DNA from 4 places in the Pseudonocardia sp. EC080619-01 genome. Region 3 is predicted to be linked to each of the others. Evidence: predicted binding sites of a transcription regulator. Region 3 holds the regulator's gene; each other region holds the start of a gene.
The links. Region 3 encodes LexA, which represses DNA repair genes until DNA is damaged. Its sites were predicted from a motif close to CGAACACGTGTTCG; they were not measured.
Positions count from the first base shown of each region.

Region 1: the regulator LexA is predicted to act here: its motif matches at 1,667-1,680, upstream of AD017_RS35860 (intein-containing Rv2578c family radical SAM protein).
Region 2: the regulator LexA is predicted to act here: its motif matches at 1,972-1,985, upstream of AD017_RS29645 (DNA-processing protein DprA).
Region 4: the regulator LexA is predicted to act here: its motif matches at 2,838-2,851, upstream of AD017_RS36710 (DNA-processing protein DprA).

Region 1 is NZ_CP012184.1:5,209,398-5,213,574, reverse strand. Features, by position in the region: gene AD017_RS35860 (intein-containing Rv2578c family radical SAM protein) at 1-1,665, opposite strand, end outside; gene AD017_RS24440 (YibE/F family protein) at 1,767-3,263, shown strand; gene AD017_RS24435 (bifunctional 2-polyprenyl-6-hydroxyphenol methylase/3-demethylubiquinol 3-O-methyltransferase UbiG) at 3,265-3,810, opposite strand; gene hisS (histidine--tRNA ligase) at 3,813-4,177, opposite strand, start outside.
Region 2 is NZ_CP012185.1:306,326-310,502, reverse strand. Features, by position in the region: gene AD017_RS29655 (hypothetical protein) at 374-1,150, opposite strand; gene AD017_RS29650 (hypothetical protein) at 1,576-1,875, shown strand; gene AD017_RS29645 (DNA-processing protein DprA) at 2,061-2,963, shown strand; gene AD017_RS29640 (phosphoribosyltransferase) at 2,960-3,757, shown strand.
Region 3 is NZ_CP012184.1:1,099,397-1,103,573, forward strand. Features, by position in the region: gene nrdR (transcriptional regulator NrdR) at 1-484, opposite strand, end outside; gene AD017_RS05055 (hypothetical protein) at 818-1,456, opposite strand; gene AD017_RS05060 (hypothetical protein) at 1,632-1,964, opposite strand; gene lexA (transcriptional repressor LexA) at 2,173-2,907, shown strand; gene AD017_RS05070 (hypothetical protein) at 2,933-4,066, opposite strand; gene hflX (GTPase HflX) at 4,144-4,177, opposite strand, start outside.
Region 4 is NZ_CP012185.1:310,868-315,044, reverse strand. Features, by position in the region: gene AD017_RS29680 (hypothetical protein) at 6-824, opposite strand; gene AD017_RS35590 (hypothetical protein) at 1,256-1,408, opposite strand; gene AD017_RS36710 (DNA-processing protein DprA) at 2,013-2,579, opposite strand; gene AD017_RS29670 (hypothetical protein) at 3,072-3,560, opposite strand; gene AD017_RS29665 (hypothetical protein) at 3,609-3,899, opposite strand; gene AD017_RS29660 (hypothetical protein) at 3,955-4,177, opposite strand, start outside.

The DNA of each region.
Region 1 (4,177 bases), 2.0 Mb from region 3:
GAGCCACGGCAGGACGGGCGCGACCATCACCCCGCACGGCAGGCCCGCCTCCGTGATCCGCCGGACCAGGTCGAGCCGGGCCCGCGGGCTCGGCGTCCCCGGTTCCAGGCGCGCCTGCAGCTCCCGGTCGAGCAACGCGACCGAGACCCCGGTGCCGACCCGGACGTCCCGGTTCGCCGCGGCCAGGTCCGGCAGGTCCCGGGTCAGCACGGTGCCCTTGGTCAGGATCGAGAACGGTGTGCCGGACCGGGCGAGCGCCCCGATCACCCCGGGCATCAGCCGGTAGCGGCCCTCGGCCCGCTGGTACGGGTCGGTGTTGGTGCCCATCGCGACGTGCTCCCGCCGCCACGACGGCCGCGCCAGCTCACGCTCCAGCACCCGGGCGGCGTTCACCTTCACCACGATCTGGGAGTCGAAGTCCGCGCCCGCGTCGAGGTCGAGGTAGGTGTGGGTGTTGCGGGCGAAGCAGTTGTGGCTGACGACCCCGGCCGCGACGAAGTCACCCGTGCCGGTGGTGATGTCGTACATCGGGACCACCCGGCCGGTGTCGTGCACACCGGTGACCTGCGGGGCCCCTTCCGGCGGCTCCTCGACGAGGGCACCGGTGACGTCGCGGACCCGCGCGACGGCCGGGTCCGCGACCGCGACCAGCCGCAGCTGCTCCGCCGCGCCGCCGAGCACCCGCAACGCGCGCGCACCCGGCCGCCCGGACGGTTCGGACGCCACCCGGAACCCGAGCCGGCGCACCGCCGCGACCGTGGCCCGGGTGAGCTGCTCGTCGCCCGGGACGATCCGCAGCACCCCCGCCGAGACCTGGCCGCAGGCGTCGAGCACACCGCCGACGAATCCCGCCGACCAGCCCTGCCCGGGGTGCTCCGGCCACACCGTGGGCGACGGCCGCTGCGCCGCGGCCGGGGCCGCCGACGGTGCGGTCGCCCGTGCCGGTTCGCCGATCAGGTGGTGGGCGCGGGCGACCGCCTCCAGCTCCACCCACGCCGACGGGAACGCCTCGGCCGTCACCCGGGACCGGACCGCGTCGGCCCGGACCAGGCCGCAGAGGTAGCCCTCGTCGTAGCCGGGCGGCCGGGCGCCGCGGGGCATCGCCGCCGCGCCGGGCCCCACCAGCGCGGAGCCGGGCCGCAGGTGCGGACGGTCCGCCGAGGCCCGGCACCGCCCCGGCCGCACGTGGGCCCAGCCCTCGCCGGTCAGGAAGCGGTGCTCGGCCGAGGTGACCAGCACCGTGCCGTCGGTCAGGGACACCCGCTGGGCGCGGCGCCGGGTGGACCAGTGCGCGAGCACCGGGGTGCGGACGAACCGGCGGCGGCCCCGCCCGTCGGACGTCGTGCCGACCACCTCGTCGCCCGGGCGGAGCTCCCCGATCGGGCGGGACCGGCCGTCGGCCGTCAGCACCGGGGTGTCGCCCGCGAGGCAGTAGGTGCACGCGTGGGAGCAGCCGCGGTACGGGTTCACCGTCCACCCGAACGGCACCGGCGAGGACGACGCCACCCGGTTCAGCACCGACCGCGCCTCCACCTCGTGGAACACCGTCCCCGCGAACTCCGGCGTACGCACCGTGCGCAGCAACCCGCGCATCCCCGGCAGCGCCGCGTCCGCGCCGATCCCGTCGATCCCCACCTGCTGCCCGTTCCACCGCACGAGAGTCATTCGAACACAAGTTCGAACACCGGGCAACCGGTCGTCGCCCGGCGGCCGCCTCCGGGCGAGGACCGGTCGGCGGTGCGGTGATCGCTTGCGAGGATGCGGACGTGCATCCCGACGATCCCGGCCCGCGGCACCCGTACCCCGGGGACCCGCGGGGCGGGCAGCCGTCCGGCAGGCGGCGCCGCCCCGAGCCCGGCGACGGCCACGGGCACGGTGTCCCCCGGCCCCGTGCGACCCCGCCCGTGCCGGGGCGTCCCGGTCCCGGTGGCCCGCCGCCGGAGCGGGCCGCTCGTCGTCCCGACGCGCCGTGGGCCCCGGGAACGGAGGGCGCCGGGCAGGAGCACGGCGGCGGGTACGCCACCGGGCCGGTGCCCGCCGGCGCCCCGACCGGCACCGGGCGCCGTGCGGCGCGACGCCGGGCCGAGGAGGACCACGCCGGCACCGGGCACGGCCACGGGCACGGACACGGCGCCCCCTCCCCCGCCGGCCGACGGGTGCGGAACCTCCTCGTCGCGCTGCTCGTCCCCTGCGCCCTCGCGACCCTCACCGGTCTCGTCCTGCTGTGGCCGGGGCCGGTCCCGGCACCCGAGCTGCCGCCGACCGAGCAGGTGCACGGCGACGTGCAGTCCGTCCAGGTCGCGGACTGCTCCCCCGGCTCCGGCGACGGGGCCTGCACCGGCGTCACCGTCCGGATGACCGACGGCCCCCGGGCCGGACGCGACCTCGTGCAGCTCGTCCCGACCGAGCCGTCCAGCCCGCGGTTCGCCGTCGGCGACCCGGTGACGATGGCCTGGTCCGGCGGGAACCCGGACGAGGCGGGCTCGTACCAGCTCAACGACTTCCAGCGCGGGCCCGCGCTGGGCTGGCTGGCGGCGGCGTTCGCGGTGGCCGTCGTGCTGCTGGGGCGGCTGCGCGGGTTCGCCGCCCTGGTGGGCCTGCTGCTCAGCTTCGCCGTGCTGCTGTGGTTCGTCCTGCCGGCGATCCTGTCGGGCGGGTCACCGCTCGCGGTGGCCGTCACCGGGTCGTGCCTGATCATGTTCGTGGTGCTGTACCTGACCCACGGGTTCAGCGCCCGTACGTCGTGCGCGGTACTGGGGACGCTCGCGTCGCTGGCCCTGATCGGCGTGCTCGGCTACGCCTTCACCGCGGCCACCCGGCTCACCGGGCTGGACGACACGACGGCCAACCTGATCGGGACGCTCGGCCCCGGCGTCCCGATCGACCCGCGCGGCCTGGTCCTGGCCGGGCTCGTGATCGGCGCGCTCGGTGCGCTCGACGACGTGACGGTCACCCAGGCGTCGGCGGTCTGGGAGCTCGGTGCGGCGAACCCGCGGCTCGGGCCCCGCGAGCTGTTCGCCGCCGGGATGCGGATCGGCCGCGACCACGTGGCGTCCGCGGTGAACACCCTCGTGCTGGCCTACGCCGGCGCCGCGCTCCCGTTGCTGCTGCTGTTCTCGGTGGCGGCCGGCGGCGTGACGGAGGTCCTGACAAGCCAGGACGTCGCGACCGAGATCGTCCGGACGCTGGTCGGCAGCATCGGGCTGGTCGCCGCGGTGCCGGTGACGACCGGTCTCGCGGCGCTCGTCGCCGCCCGTCGCTGACTCAGGCGGGCCGGCGGACCACCAGGTGCGCCTCCCCGCCGCCCTCGTGGTGGGCGACGACCTCCAGCTCGCCGAACGCCGCCGGAAGCTCGCCGGGGGCGGCCCGGTACTGCCCGCCGGTGTCGCCGACCTCGGAGAGCACGGTGACCACCAGCAGCCCGCCGGGAGCGACGGCCGCGGCGAGCGCCGGGTAGAGCGCGGGGGCCCGGAACCGCTGGCAGACGACGACGTCGTACACGTCGTCGTCGGCGGGGAACCCGTGGTCGAGGTCCGCCTGGACCCAGCGGACCCGCCCGGGCGGCTGCTCGGCCGCGACGAGCGCCGCCCCGGCCGCGAGCCCGGCCGGCGAGACGTCCACCGCGACGACGTCGAGCCCCTGCGCGGCGAGCCACGCGGCGACGGACCCGCGGCCGCAGGCGACGTCGAGCGCCCGGCCGGTGGCCGGCAGCAGCCCGGTGTGCGGCCGCAGCGCGTCCGGTGGCTGCGGGGTGCCGACGCCGGCCGCGCGGTGCCGGGCGTCCCAACGCTCCTGGTCGTCGACGGCCACGGTCAGCTCGCGAGGGCCGTGACGACGGCTCCGGTGACGGCGTCGAGCGGGACGTCCTGCTGCTCGCCGGAGGCGAGGTCCTTGAGCCCGACGGTGCCGTTCTCGAGGTCGCGGTCGCCCAGGACCAGCGCGAACCGGGCGCCGGAGCGGTCCGCCGACTTCATCGCGCCCTTGAGGCCGCGCCCGCCGTAGGAGAGGTCGACCCGCACCCCGCGGGCCCGCAGCTCGGCCGCGACGACGACGAGCCTGCGCTTCGCGGCGTCGCCCAGCGGCACCCCGAACACCTCGGCCCGGGCGGTCGTCCACGGCTGCACGCCCTCGGCGGCGCAGGCCATCAGCGTCCGGTCGACGCCGATGCCGAACCCGA
Region 2 (4,177 bases), on a different replicon from region 3:
CGGGCGGTCCAGTCGCACCGACCGAGCACCCGAAGCCCAGCCGCGCACCGCTCCCGATCCTGCAGCGCAGTGGCCGGTTGATCACGGTGACGGCGGCAGGGCGGCGCACTCGGCGATCGCAGTCCGGTGGGCGAGGCGGCGGAACGCCTCCCTGCCCTGTTCGACTATGTCCGGGGGCGCCGACCAGCACTGTTTCTGGCTCGGGGACGGGCCGGTCCAGGTTGCTTGGCGGGCGGGGTAGAGCGCTACCTGGCGTATCCGCCACCGGTCATCGGGGTCCAGGCAGGCGTAGCCGAGCAGCTGGCGGCGCCCGCTGCGATCCGGGCGAGCTGCTCGATCTCCTGTGATCGGTGAGCCGCCCGAGAGGCCTGGTTCAGGACGGGACCCTGCGCCAGACCGCGGCGGCGTCGACGAGGTCGATGGCCACCGAGTCGCCCCATCCTTGGGCGATCCGCAACGCGAACAGCGCATGGTGCTGGCCGGCGGTGCCGACGCGGCCAGCGAGGTGATCGAACAGTTCGGCGACGTCGACGTGGCCGACATCGGCGGTGCTCACGATCTCGACCGGACCGTTGCGCAGGCCGCGGCGCAGCCGCCACACCTCGACGGTGGCCTGCGCGGTCGAGCGCAGCGCACCGCGTCGCCAGTCGGCGTTGCCGGGATGAAGTGCACGGCTCGCCCAGTACCGCCAGATCCGCATCGTCGAGGGAAGCTTCATGAGCAGCCCGCGCGCCGTGTAGGGCACCGCGACGCCGCCCCCGCCGGCGCAGGCGTCCTGGTCGTCGGCCGGGGCGGGGTCGAGGAGGTCCTGGCCGGGGCAGAACGGCTGCCGGCAGGGCTCGCCGCGTGTGGCGCCGCAGTCGTCGCAGCCAGCGGGCAGTGGTGCGATGCCGAGCACCGCTACGGGGGCATGGGCGGTGTCGGTGGGGTCGAGACGGCCGTAGCGCCCGCACTGCGGGCAGGTCACGGTCTGGTGGGTGTCCCAGTCAGGGTCGGACATGATCCGGCCGCGGCGATCGGCCGGGCGCAACGCCGCGGCCTCGGTCGCGCAGGGGCACCGATGCAGGGTGACCCGGCCATCCGGGAGGAACCGGCCCAGCTCGCCGGTGTCGCCGGTGCTGTCCTCGGTGGTGGAGTGGTGATCGGTCATGGTGGTCTCCTGGTCGAGTCGTACCGGTGGGTGACAGCACCTGTCTGGGCGCGCCCGGGTGGGCTCGGGCGGGGGTTCGCTGCTGGCCCGTCCGGCGTGGGATCACCACTGCCCGGCAGCAACCGCATGCTGGGAACCGGCTGCAGGTGATCTCGCCCGGATGGCGTCAGCGAGCGGTTCATCGCACCGGTGCCCGCACGGGCGGGCAGGGTGCGGCGGTCATCCCCGGCCGCCGACCTTCTGACGGCCCCGGTCGCTCGGTCCGGTCGCCGGGTTGCGGGTGCAAGGTCGTCGCGGCTGCCGTCGGGCCTGGAGAGGTGCGCGAGTCGGGTGGAGCGCCCGTGTGGGTTCGCTGTGGTTCAGGTGGTGTCGCTTTCCGAGGGCCCCACCGAGGGCGGGAAACGCCCTGACCCGGCGCTGGAGAGATGACGGCGAACATCATCGCCAGCGCGTCGCGGTACGAGCGGTGGCTGATCGGCCGGCGCACCCGCGAGTGGGCTGGCTGCGAAGCGTGCCGCCGGTGCTCGGCGGGGCCGCCCGACCCGGTGTCGGACGACGTCGTGCGCCAGATCCTGGCCGACCACGACCGTGGGGAGACGCAGGCCGCGATTGGCGCGGCATTGACCGCAGAGGGCGTGCCGACCGCCCGCGGCGGGCCCCACTGGTGCCCGTCGACGGTGTGCGCTGTGTTGCAGGGCCAGGACGCGGCCCAGCTGGCGGGGTGAGAAGGTCTGCCTCGATCGCATGACAAGCCTTACCTACCTGTAACCGGCGACGCGTGTCGCCCGTTGATGACAGAGAGCCTGGTCATGCGCCATAATCGAACGCATGTTCGGCATGTGCTCGTGACGACCAGAGGGAGGTGAACAGCCAGGTGTCAGGACTCGCTGATAGCTCTACTCTCGGACCGGTGTGGGATGACGCGGAACGTGCGGCGCTCGTTGCACTGCTGCGCAACCGCCCGAAGCGGATGACCTACGCCGACGTCGTCGCCGAGGTCGGCCCGCGTGAGAGTGCCCTCGACCTATGGCACACCCACAATCCCGCCGGTCTGTACGGCGAGGCGGAGGAGTTGACGGCAGCCCGCCGGGACATCGAGGCCTGGCAGGCCGCCGGTCTTGGGTTCCTGACCTTCCTCGACGACGCGTATCCGGAGCAGTTTCGCGCTGTCCACGACCTCCCGCCGGTGCTGTTCCACCGCGGCCGTCTGGTCAGCGACGAAGTGTCGGTGTCCGTCGTCGGCTCCCGGACCGCGTCTGAGCGCGGGCTGTCCATCGCACGGTCGGTAGCCCTGGGCCTGGTCGAGCGTGGTGTCACCGTCGTGTCCGGGCTGGCGAAGGGGATCGACGCCGCCGCACACACCGCCACGCTGGAGGCGGGCGGTCGCGCGGTCGCCGTCATCGGCACGGGGATCAACCGCTACTACCCGGCGGAGAACCGCAAGCTGCAGGACGCGGTCGCCCGCGAAGGGCTACTGCTGTCGCAGTTCTGGCCCGACGCCCCGCCCGGCAAGCACACCTTCCCGATGCGCAACTCCGTAATGTCCGGCTACGGTCGGGCGACGGTCGTCGTCGAGGCAGGCGAGTACAGCGGCGCGCGGATCCAGGCGCGCGCAGGAGTCGCCCACGGGCGTCCCGTCATCCTCACCGAACTGGTCGTCGCTGCCAACCAGTGGGCCCAGAAGCTGGTCGGCCAGCCGGGGGTGCACGTTGCCGACAGCACGGCGACGGTGATGCGCATTGTCGAGGACATCGTCAAGGAGCCCGGCAAGATCGACGCCTTCCTCGCCCCGGCGGCGTCGGGCTGGGGATGACCGAACCGCACGACCCCCCGCCCGCCGAACGCGACCGCGTTGCACGACTCGTCAGAGACCGGGTGGGCGCGATCTTCGGGACACTGCAGCGCGGCGCGGGAATCTGTGAGGCGTGTGCTGGGCCCGCGTCGGCCGCGCTGTGCGATACGTGCGCTGGGCATAGGCGCACCTTCGGCGTCGAGCGTCTCGCCGACCACGTCGTGCCGCTGTCCTATGCGGTGAAGGGCCAGCAGTCCGGCCACCACATGCACGGATACAAGGGTGATCGTGGCTCGTCCGCCGACAACCTCCGCGACGTCAAGTTTCTGGCCCGGGGGGCGGCGTTCCTGCACCGCAATTGCATCATCGCAACGGTCGGACGTCCCTGGGCGGCCGTCACGTTCGTGTGTTCGGCGACCAGGCCCGGGACCCAGCACCCGGTGTCGCTGCTTGGCGACCAGGTCGTGATCTACGACGACCCGTCCGTCCTCAAGTTCCAGATCAAGACGGGGCCGAGTATCGAGGTCGATCGTCGCGACGGCCCGCTGCCGGACCGGTTTGTCATCCCGGACCGGTGGACGGACCGAGTTCACGGGAAGCACGTGCTGGTCGTCGACGACACGTGGGTGGCCGGTCGGAACTCGCAGTCCGTGTCTATTGCTCTGAAAGATGCGGGAGCGAGTGAGGTCACCGTCGTCTGCGTCGCGCGCTGGCTCGACCGCTACTACGACGGGCACGGCGCTCTGATCGACAGCCTTCCGGATCTGTTCGATCCGTTGCTCTGCCCGGTGACGGGTGGGGCCTGCCCGTCCTGACAAAGGTCAGTCTCGCGGTGGCGCCAGCGGCCCCCTCGCCGCCCGACGCTCGGGCGCCCGACCCCGGGAACGGTGCCCCACCGAGGCCGTCGTGGGTGAACGAGCCGAGCGCGGCGCGCTCGCCTCGCATCCACAGCAGTGGCGCCGCCCGGTCGGGGCTGCCGCCACTCGAGGCGCTGGGAAAAGTGGCGTCGGGGTGGCCGTTGGAGGTGATGGTCATGCGGTGTCTCCCTAAGGTCGTAGGTGTTCGGGGTTGGTGCCCCGGATGCCCGGGACGACGGGGTGTGGCTGATGAGGTGTTGTCGCTTCGGTGGCTCGGAAGGAATGGCCGCCCCGTCGTGCTGGACAGGCCTGGCCACTGATTCGGATCTGTGCGGACCGTCGCTGATTAGGGACCTGATGGCGGGTTGTCCACGGGCG
Region 3 (4,177 bases):
CGTCCCGGTTGCCGGCCGCGTCGTCGGCTGCTTCCCCGGCAGCCGCCGTACGCAGATCGGCGATCTCCTTCTCGAAGTCCTCGATGGAGGAGAAGGACCGGTAGACGCTCGCGAACCGCAGGTACGCGACCTCGTCGAGATCGCGCAACGGTCCGAGGATCGCCAGCCCCACCTCGTGGCTGGGAATCTCGGCCGCCCCGCGGGCACGCACCGTCTCCTCGACCCTGTGGGCGAGCTGCTGCAGGTCGTCCTCGTCGACCGGCCGGCCCTGACACGCCCGCCGAACCCCTCCGACCACCTTCTGGCGGCTGAAGGGCTCGCTCACCCCGCTGCGCTTGACGACGGCGAGCACGGTCTCCTCGACCGTGGTGAACCGGCGACCGCACGCGGTGCAAGACCGGCGACGGCGGGTACACGTCCCGTCGTCGGCGGTCCGGGAATCGATCACCCGCGAGTCCGGGTGGCGGCAGAAGGGGCAACGCACGACGTACCCACCCTCTTTCTCCCGCGACCTACCGGAGACTCTCCGCGATGACCTGTTCCCCAACCCGTGGGAGAACGACACCAATGTAACCCCTACATCTAGGGGTGCGCCATCCCAGGGGCGGCGCGGCGCCGAGCTTCGCCCGATCGGGACCCGAAGCCTCGCACACCGGCTCCCGGCCCCCGCCGACAGCAACCGATCATGAACGGATGCATACGCCCTGATCAGGTCGTGCACGCCGGCTCCGCCCGCCGTCCGTCGCCCCGGAACGACCGCGCCGGACGGCCACCCGGTTCCGCGACACGCCGGTGTGTCGCGCCCGGCGGCCACCGGTCAGCGTCCGGTCGCCGCCGTCACGACCGGCCCCGCCGGGCTCGCGGGGGCCGTCGCGCCGCCGGCGTTCCACCCGGCGGCCGCGTCACCCAGCAGCCCGAGCACCACGACGGCGGTCGCCGCGCACAGCGCGACCGCCACCCCGGCCAGCAGCCGGGAGCCCCGCGAGTGCGCCTGCGCCTGCCGCGTCCGGCGACGCGCCGGGGCGACGCACCGGCGGTGCAGCGGACGGACCGTACGCGGCGCGGGCACGGACGACGGGTCCGCCGCCACCGGCCGCCGGTCACGCCCGGGGACCCCCGCCGTCCGCCACGCCGGTGCCGCGCCCGGAACGACCGGCACACCGTGGACGGTGCGGCGCCCGGTGCGCTCCGGACGGTCGTGGCCGCCCTCGGCCCGCTCGATGCCGGCCCAGCGGAGCGCGGCACGCTCGGCCGCCGACAGCCGGCGGACGCCCTCGGCCACCGGCACCGCCCGGTCCTCGACGGGGTCGGCGTCGCGCAGCGCCGCCGTGGAGCGGCCCCCGCCCGCGCAGACCGGCCGGACCGGGCGCCTGCGCTCACGCGGTCCGGCGGAGCGCGTTCCCCGCGCCGTCTCGCGGGTCCCCCGCGCCACGTCACGCACGTCGAGCTCTCGCATGGCTCCTCCTGCTCCTCGCCGTCGGCGCCCGGCCACACCCGGCCGCGCGCCCTGCTCACCCCCGACCGGCCCTTCCCCGAGCCCGGTCGAACGGGTGTACGAGCTGTGTAGCACCGGCCCCCGACAGAAACGGGGGCCGCCGGCGGGCGCCCGCGGGCCCGCCGACGCCGGCGGGTCAGCGACCCGTGGACACGGCCGCCGGAGCGACCGGGACGACGCCGGCGGTGGCGACCTCGGCCAGCAGGCCCAGCCCGACGACCGCCGTGGCGGAGGCGACCAGCACGCCCACGGCGGCGACCGCCCGGTGCAGCACGGAGGGCGCACCCGCCGACCCCGCCGAGCGCGCACCCGGCGGCATCCGGACCGCCGCAGGCGTCGCGGAGGACACCCGGACCGTCGTCCCACACGGCGGCGGCGGCACCGCGAGCGGCGCCGCCCGAACCAGCTCCGCGGTGACCGGCGGGCGGACACCGCCGGGGACCACCCGCACCTCCGTCGTCGCGCTCACGATCTCCACCCCTCCCGGTCTCCGGCGCTGTACGGGCGCCGGACCGAAGTCGTCGAATCGATGTTCGATCGAACGCCTGTGCGATGTTCTACCACCGGGGTCCGACGGAATCCACGACACGCCCGGCACGAACTTCGAACGCATGTTTGGCGGACGGCCCGGACTTGGCTAGTGTTCGTGCCGGTAGATCCTCGAGGAGGCGAATGCGATGGCAGCGGACGAGTCCGGAGGCGGTGCGCCCGCCGGGCCGGGATCCGCGGACGTCCGGGAGTTCCCCGAGCCCCCGGCCGACACCCGTGGGCTGACCCCGCGGCAGCGGAAGGTCCTGTCGGTGATCCGGGACTGGGTGGATCGGTACGGGTACCCGCCGAGCGTGCGCGAGATCGGGGACGCGGTGGGGCTGACCTCCACCTCCTCGGTGCACCACCAGCTGCGGACCCTGGAGCGGAAGGGCTTCCTCCGCCGGGACCCGAACCGGACCCGGGCGGTCGACGTCCGGAGCCCGGAGCAGGCCGCGGCGGGCGACGGCACCGACGCGGACACCGAGGCGGTCCGGTCCGAGCGCCCGGCACCGGCCTTCGTGCCGCTGCTCGGTGACATCGCAGCGGGCGGGCCGATCCTCGCCGAGCAGGCCGTGCAGGACGTGTTCCCGCTCCCGCGGGAGATCGTCGGCGAGGGCACGTTGTTCCTGCTCAACGTCAAGGGCGACTCGATGGTCGACGCCGCGATCACCGACGGGGACTGGGTCGTCGTCCGGCAGCAGCCGGTCGCCGAGCAGGGCGAGGTCGTGGCCGCGATGATCGACGGCGAGGCGACGGTGAAGACGTTCCGCCGCAAGGACGGGCACATCTGGCTGATGCCGGCGAACGAGGCGTACGACCCGATCCCGGGGGACGACGCGTCGATCCTGGGCCGGGTCGTCGCGGTCATGCGCCGGCTCTGAGGCGCGGGACCGGGCCGTCGGCGGATCAGCTCCGCCGACGGCCGTGCAGGACCATCGCGCCGATCCCGGCCAGCAGCAACACCCCGAGCACCCCGGCCCCGGCGACGGCGGGCAGCCACGGCGGGAACGACCCGGTGCGGGGCACCTCCGCCGGTTGCGCGACCACGGGGGCCGCCGCGGCGGTCGCGGCCGTCGCCACGCCGGGCACGGCCCGGACGCCCGCCGGCGAGAGCCCGCGGGCCTCCGAGCCGGAGTGCAGCGTCCCGCGGCCGTCGAGGGCCACCGCCTCCCCCTGGGCCTCGTCCGGCAGCGGCACCGGCAGCGGCGCTGCGCGCAGGGCCTCGACGAGCGCGTCCGCGGAGACCCGGCCGTCCGGTGGCGGGCGCAGCGGGAACACCCACGCGTCGGTGTAGGTCCGCAGCGCGGCGACCCGGCCACCGTCGGCGCCGGGAGGGCCGACCGCTCCCCCGGTGACCGTCCGGGTCCCGGTGGCGCCGAGCGGGCCGCCGGACGTGGCGGAGTACGGGAGGACCACCTCGCCGACCCGGTCCAGCGTGACCGGTGTGGCGCCGCCGTCGAGCGGGCCGGCGGGCCGGTACACCCCGGCCGCCCCCGTGGTCTTCGCGACGATCAGCGGGGTCCCGTCGTCGGCGAGGAGGATCGCCTCGGCGTCGCGCGGCCCGTCCGGGTAGACGAGGTCGTGCGCCCGCGCGGGCCCGGACACCGGCAGCTCGACCAGGCGCACCGTGCCGCGGTCGCCGCGGTTGTCGCCGATGTCGGCGAGCCAGAGGGTCCCGTCGGGTGTCGCGCCGAGGTCCTCGACGTCGGTGACCCGGACACCGGTGTCCCGGATCTCGGTGACCGCGCAGGTCACCGGGTCGAGCGTGAGGACCTCGCCGGTTCCGCCGCCGTCGACGATCGCCCGGTACCGCACCGGGCCCGCTCCCGGTGGGCCCTCGGCGACCAGCCCGGAGAGCTCGGCGGCCCGCGGGTCCTCGGCCGTGCAGACCGGACGCGGCGCTGCCGGCCCGGGTGCGGCCCCGGTCCGTGGCGGGGCCCCCGGGACCTCGTCCGGCGCGGCGTGCGCCGCCGTCACCCCGCCGGCTCCGGCACCGCTGATGCCGAGGACGATCCCGAGCGCGACGGCGACCGGCCCCACACGGAGCCTGCTCCGCCGGGGCCGGGACATGCAGGGCCGGGACGTGCGGGGCCGGGACGTGCGGGGCCCCCTCGGGCTCAGTGCCCTGCCGCCGTCGCGGGCAGGTCGGTG
Region 4 (4,177 bases), on a different replicon from region 3:
GGTGTCTAGCTGGGCTGGCGGGTGTGCCAGTCGGCGATGGTGAAGCGGTCTGCGGTGCGGAGGCAGCGCCAGTCGCGGTTGAGCCGGGCGTTGCGTTCGGCGGTGGTGTGGGATGTGGCGGCGATGTAGTCGCACCGGGCGGCCAGGACGTCGGCGCGGGTGGCGGTGGCGGGCAGGATGGGGACGCCCGAAGTGCCGCTGTCGCGGCAGTCCTCGCACAGCCCGTCGTCGCGGGTGCGCTGCTGGTCGCGCGTCGGGCGTTCCACCCCGCAGGCCACGCAGGGCAGGCCACGCATCGGGGGCACGGCCGCGCGGTCGTAGTCGAGCTGTTCGTAGTCGGTCTGGTCGTCGGTGTCCTCGGTCGGGTCGACGCGTCCGGCGAAGTAGCGGCGTGCGGCGGCGTCCTGGTCCGTGGTGTGCTGGCTGCGGCGCTGGCGCGGGATGCCCTGGCGGGTGACCAGATCGCGGGGTTTGCGGCGCTCGTAGTCGCGGCGCTCCGCGCGGGTTGCGCGTACCGCGCGGGCGGTCTGGGTCGCTGCCTCGGCCCGTCGTTCCGGTCGTGGAGCGCATGCTTCGATGAGTTCGCGCCCGAGTGCGTTGTGGCATTTCCACAGCTTCCGCAGCTCGTCGAGCATGACCGACGGCGGGTTCTCGAGGGCGGTCAGGATCTCGGCCAGTAGGGCGCGGGTGTCGGGGTCGGCGGCGTCGGCGATGCGGCCGGTTCGGCGTCGCGCCTCGCGGGTCGCGCCCGCCGCGATGAGGTCGGCCACCTGTCGGAGTTGCTGGGCTGTGTCGGTGCTCGTCGCGTCGGTGGTGGTGTCCATGCCGAGTGCGCCTCCGTGCTGGCCGGTGGTCAGAGGTGGGTGGGCCTGTCGGCCCGTGAGGGGCAGCGGGCGTCGTCCCCGCTGCCGCTTCGCGGCGGTTGCACGGCCTCCGAGGCTCGAGGTCAAGGGCAGACCGGAGGGCTGTCGCCGCAGGCGACGCGGAGCGCCAGCGGAGCGCCCTTGAGGTTGAGTGAGGCCGTGCTCAGCTCTAGGGCCGTCAGGCCCAGCCGCCCCGCCGCCAGGCGGGTCCAACAGGGTTCTCGGCCGGCCGCGGCCTTGAGCGGCCCTACGTCACCGGCCGGCCGCCGTACCCGGCCCGACCACCCTTGAATGCCGGCAGGTGCATCGATGGATGCCGGCAGCGAGCATCGGCACGGCGACACGTGTGGCCGGGCCCCGCCGGCGGCGGGGCCCGTGACCGGAGGGCTGCCTCAGAAGGGCGGCTCCTCGTCGCCCAGGTCGATCTCCCACTCGGCGACCGGGGCCGGGCCGGTGTTCTCCCAGTCGTCGCTGAGGAACTCGTCGACGATCAGGGCGTCGCGCTCGGTGTAGCCGTCGACGATGTCGTAGGTGGGCGCGCTCATCTGTGGCCTCCGGTGGTCGGTGCGGCTGGAACGCGGCGCAGCCTCAGCACGGCCGTGCCGGGGTCCCGAAGGGACGGCGGGGAGCCGCCGCTGGCCCGTGCGGGTGACACCGCCGGCCGGCCCGGGCATCCTGGACCGGCACCCCGGGTCGGGGGCCGAGACCGGTGGCCGGGGACCAGCAACGGTGACCATCCGGCCGGTCGAGCCCGCTGCCTCGGCCGCACTGCAGCGCAGCCGACCTGCATCTCGGGCGATGGCTATGGGGCGGTCTCACCCGCACGGGCCAGCGGCGGCTCATCGGTGCTTGCCCCGGCGCGGGTGTGCTGACCTTCGGGCGATCCAGCCGTGCCGAGCACCGGAGGCCACCCCCGCACCGCTCCCGGCACCGCCGACCACCGACGGTGCCCGCCGGCACCGAGCGGGTGACCGGGCCCTGCCCACTGGCACCAGGCAGGTGACCAGGCCCTACCCGCCGGCGCCGGGCAGGTGACCGGGCACTGCCTACCGGCACCGGCCTGGTGACCTCGCATTCATGACCGGCACCGAGCTGGTGACGCCCTGCTGCGCACCGGCACCATGGCTCCTGCCTTCACGGTTTCGCGGATCAGGGCCAGGCCGCGGCGCTCGTGGCGGCGAGGCGCCCGTGTTCGGCGAGCGCGGCGAGCACGTCGGCTCCGCTGGTGACCAGCGTGGCTCGCTGTCGGATCAGCTGGTGGGTCCCGGCCGAGCACACTGAGGTGACCGGGCCGGGCACGGCCATGACCGGGCGGCCGAGCTCCCGTGCGGCGGCGGCGACCTGCAGCGTCCCGGAGCGGGCCGCGGCCTCGACGACCACGGTCGCGTGTCCGAGCGCGGCGAGCACCCGCGCACGGCCGAGTACCCGGAGACGGCTGGGGGTCGTACCGGGTGGCTGCGTGGAGACGAGCAGCCCGCTCTGGGCGATCCGTGCGAGGAGGTTCTCGTGCGCGGTCGGGTAGCTCCGGTCGATGCCGCAGTTCAGCACGGCCACGGTCGGGGCGTGTGCGGCCAGGGCGCCGCGGTGTGCGGCAGCGTCGATCCCGAACCCGGCCCCGGAGATGACCGTGTGCCCGGCGGTGGCGAGCTCGGCGGCGAAGTCGGAGGCCACGTGGGTGCCGTAGCCGGTGGCGGCGCGGGCCCCGGTCAGGGTCACCGACGGCGCGGACAGGATCTCCAGGTCGGCGGCGCCCGCGGACCCACAGCCCGACCGTGCCGCCCAGCGACGAGGTGGTGGGCCACTGGGGGTCTTCGGGGATCAGAAGTCGTGCCCCGTATCGGGTGGCGGCCTCGCCGTCGCCGGCGGCCCGGGCCGCGGCGGTCCGCACCCGCTCCGGGGTCAGGTGCCCGCTGAGGGGGTCGGGGATTTCGCCGTCGCGGAGCTGCTCGGCCACGGCGCGGGGCCCTGCCGAGACGATGAGCTGTTCCAGCTCCGGGCAGGACCGGTCGGTCAGCCGCAGCAGGAACGCGCGCGCGGCGCGCACGTCGGCCAGTGGGTCCCGACCGGGTGTCGGGGCGGGGATCGGGCAGGGGGCGGTGTGGGTGAGCATCCGGGGCACCTCGTGGGGCAGCAGGAACGGAGGAAAGGGGTGTGCCCCGGGGTGATGTCTCACCGCCGGGGCACACCGGGTGTGGCCGCTGGGCTTGATCAGAGGTCGGGCTCGTGCTCGGCCGGCTCGCGCAGGCCCAGACTGGTGTGCAGGAGCAGCTCGTCGTCGGCCATCCGACGGCGGGGATCCCTGCCGGAGCACAGCTCGCCGGCGGCCTCGCGTTGCTCGGCCTCGGCGAGGGCCTGCTCGGCGCGGTGCACGGCCACGTTGGCGTGACAGACCGCGTTCAATGCCGGCAGTGACCGGTCGCCGTGGTGGTCGCGGTTGTCGCGGGCGGCCATCAGGTCGTGGCGGGCGTCGTCGAGCGAGGCCGCCGCGAGCCCGACGGCCGGGGCGCGGAAGGATCCGTCGGGCATCAGCCCGAGGTCACGTACGGCGTTCTCGTCGTACCACTCGCCGGGCATGATGTCGCCGTAGTAGTAGCCCGCCCCGGGACGGCTCTCCTCCGACCCGGCGATCCCGAGTTCGCGCAGGCGGGCGTCGATCGACTTCTGGTGGCGGTCGCGCCACTCCGTGATGTCGAGCATGAGGTGCCTCCTGGTTGTTCGTGGTTGCGCCCGGTCGGTGAGGGGTGGTCAGGCTTCGGGATCGTCGTCCGGTTCGGTGGCGTCGACCCGACGGTCGTCTTCGGTGATGGCCCACTCGGCGGCGAGCTCGGCGTCGGAGGGCTCCCAGCCGTCCATGTCGACGGTGGGCTCACCGGTATCGGGTTCGTCGGCGTACTCGATCCGGTAGGTGTCGCTCCACGCCAGCGCGCCCTGGGCGAATGCCGTGAAGTGATCGTGTGAGGCGGCTGCTGGCGGGTCGGCGAACGCGGTCCCGTGGTGCTCGACGGGGCGTTGCCACGGGTCGTGGTTCTCTGGCATCGCTGTAGCTCCTGCTCGTCGTGGGCGGCGGTGAGCTCGGCGACCTCGTAGCTGGTCAGGCGTCGGGCTCAGCGGCCGGGGCGGGCTCGGCCTGGGTGATGGTGATGTTGTGCGCGGTCGGGATCACCAGGGCGCCGGCGATGCGGTGCTCGCTGGTGCAGTCCGGGCACGGCACGACCTCCCCGGCCTCGTGCGCGCCGGGGATGAGGCTGTGCTCGTCGGTGCACCCGTCGGTGAACCGGACGATCGTCTGGTCGTCACTGAGCAACAGCCCGTTC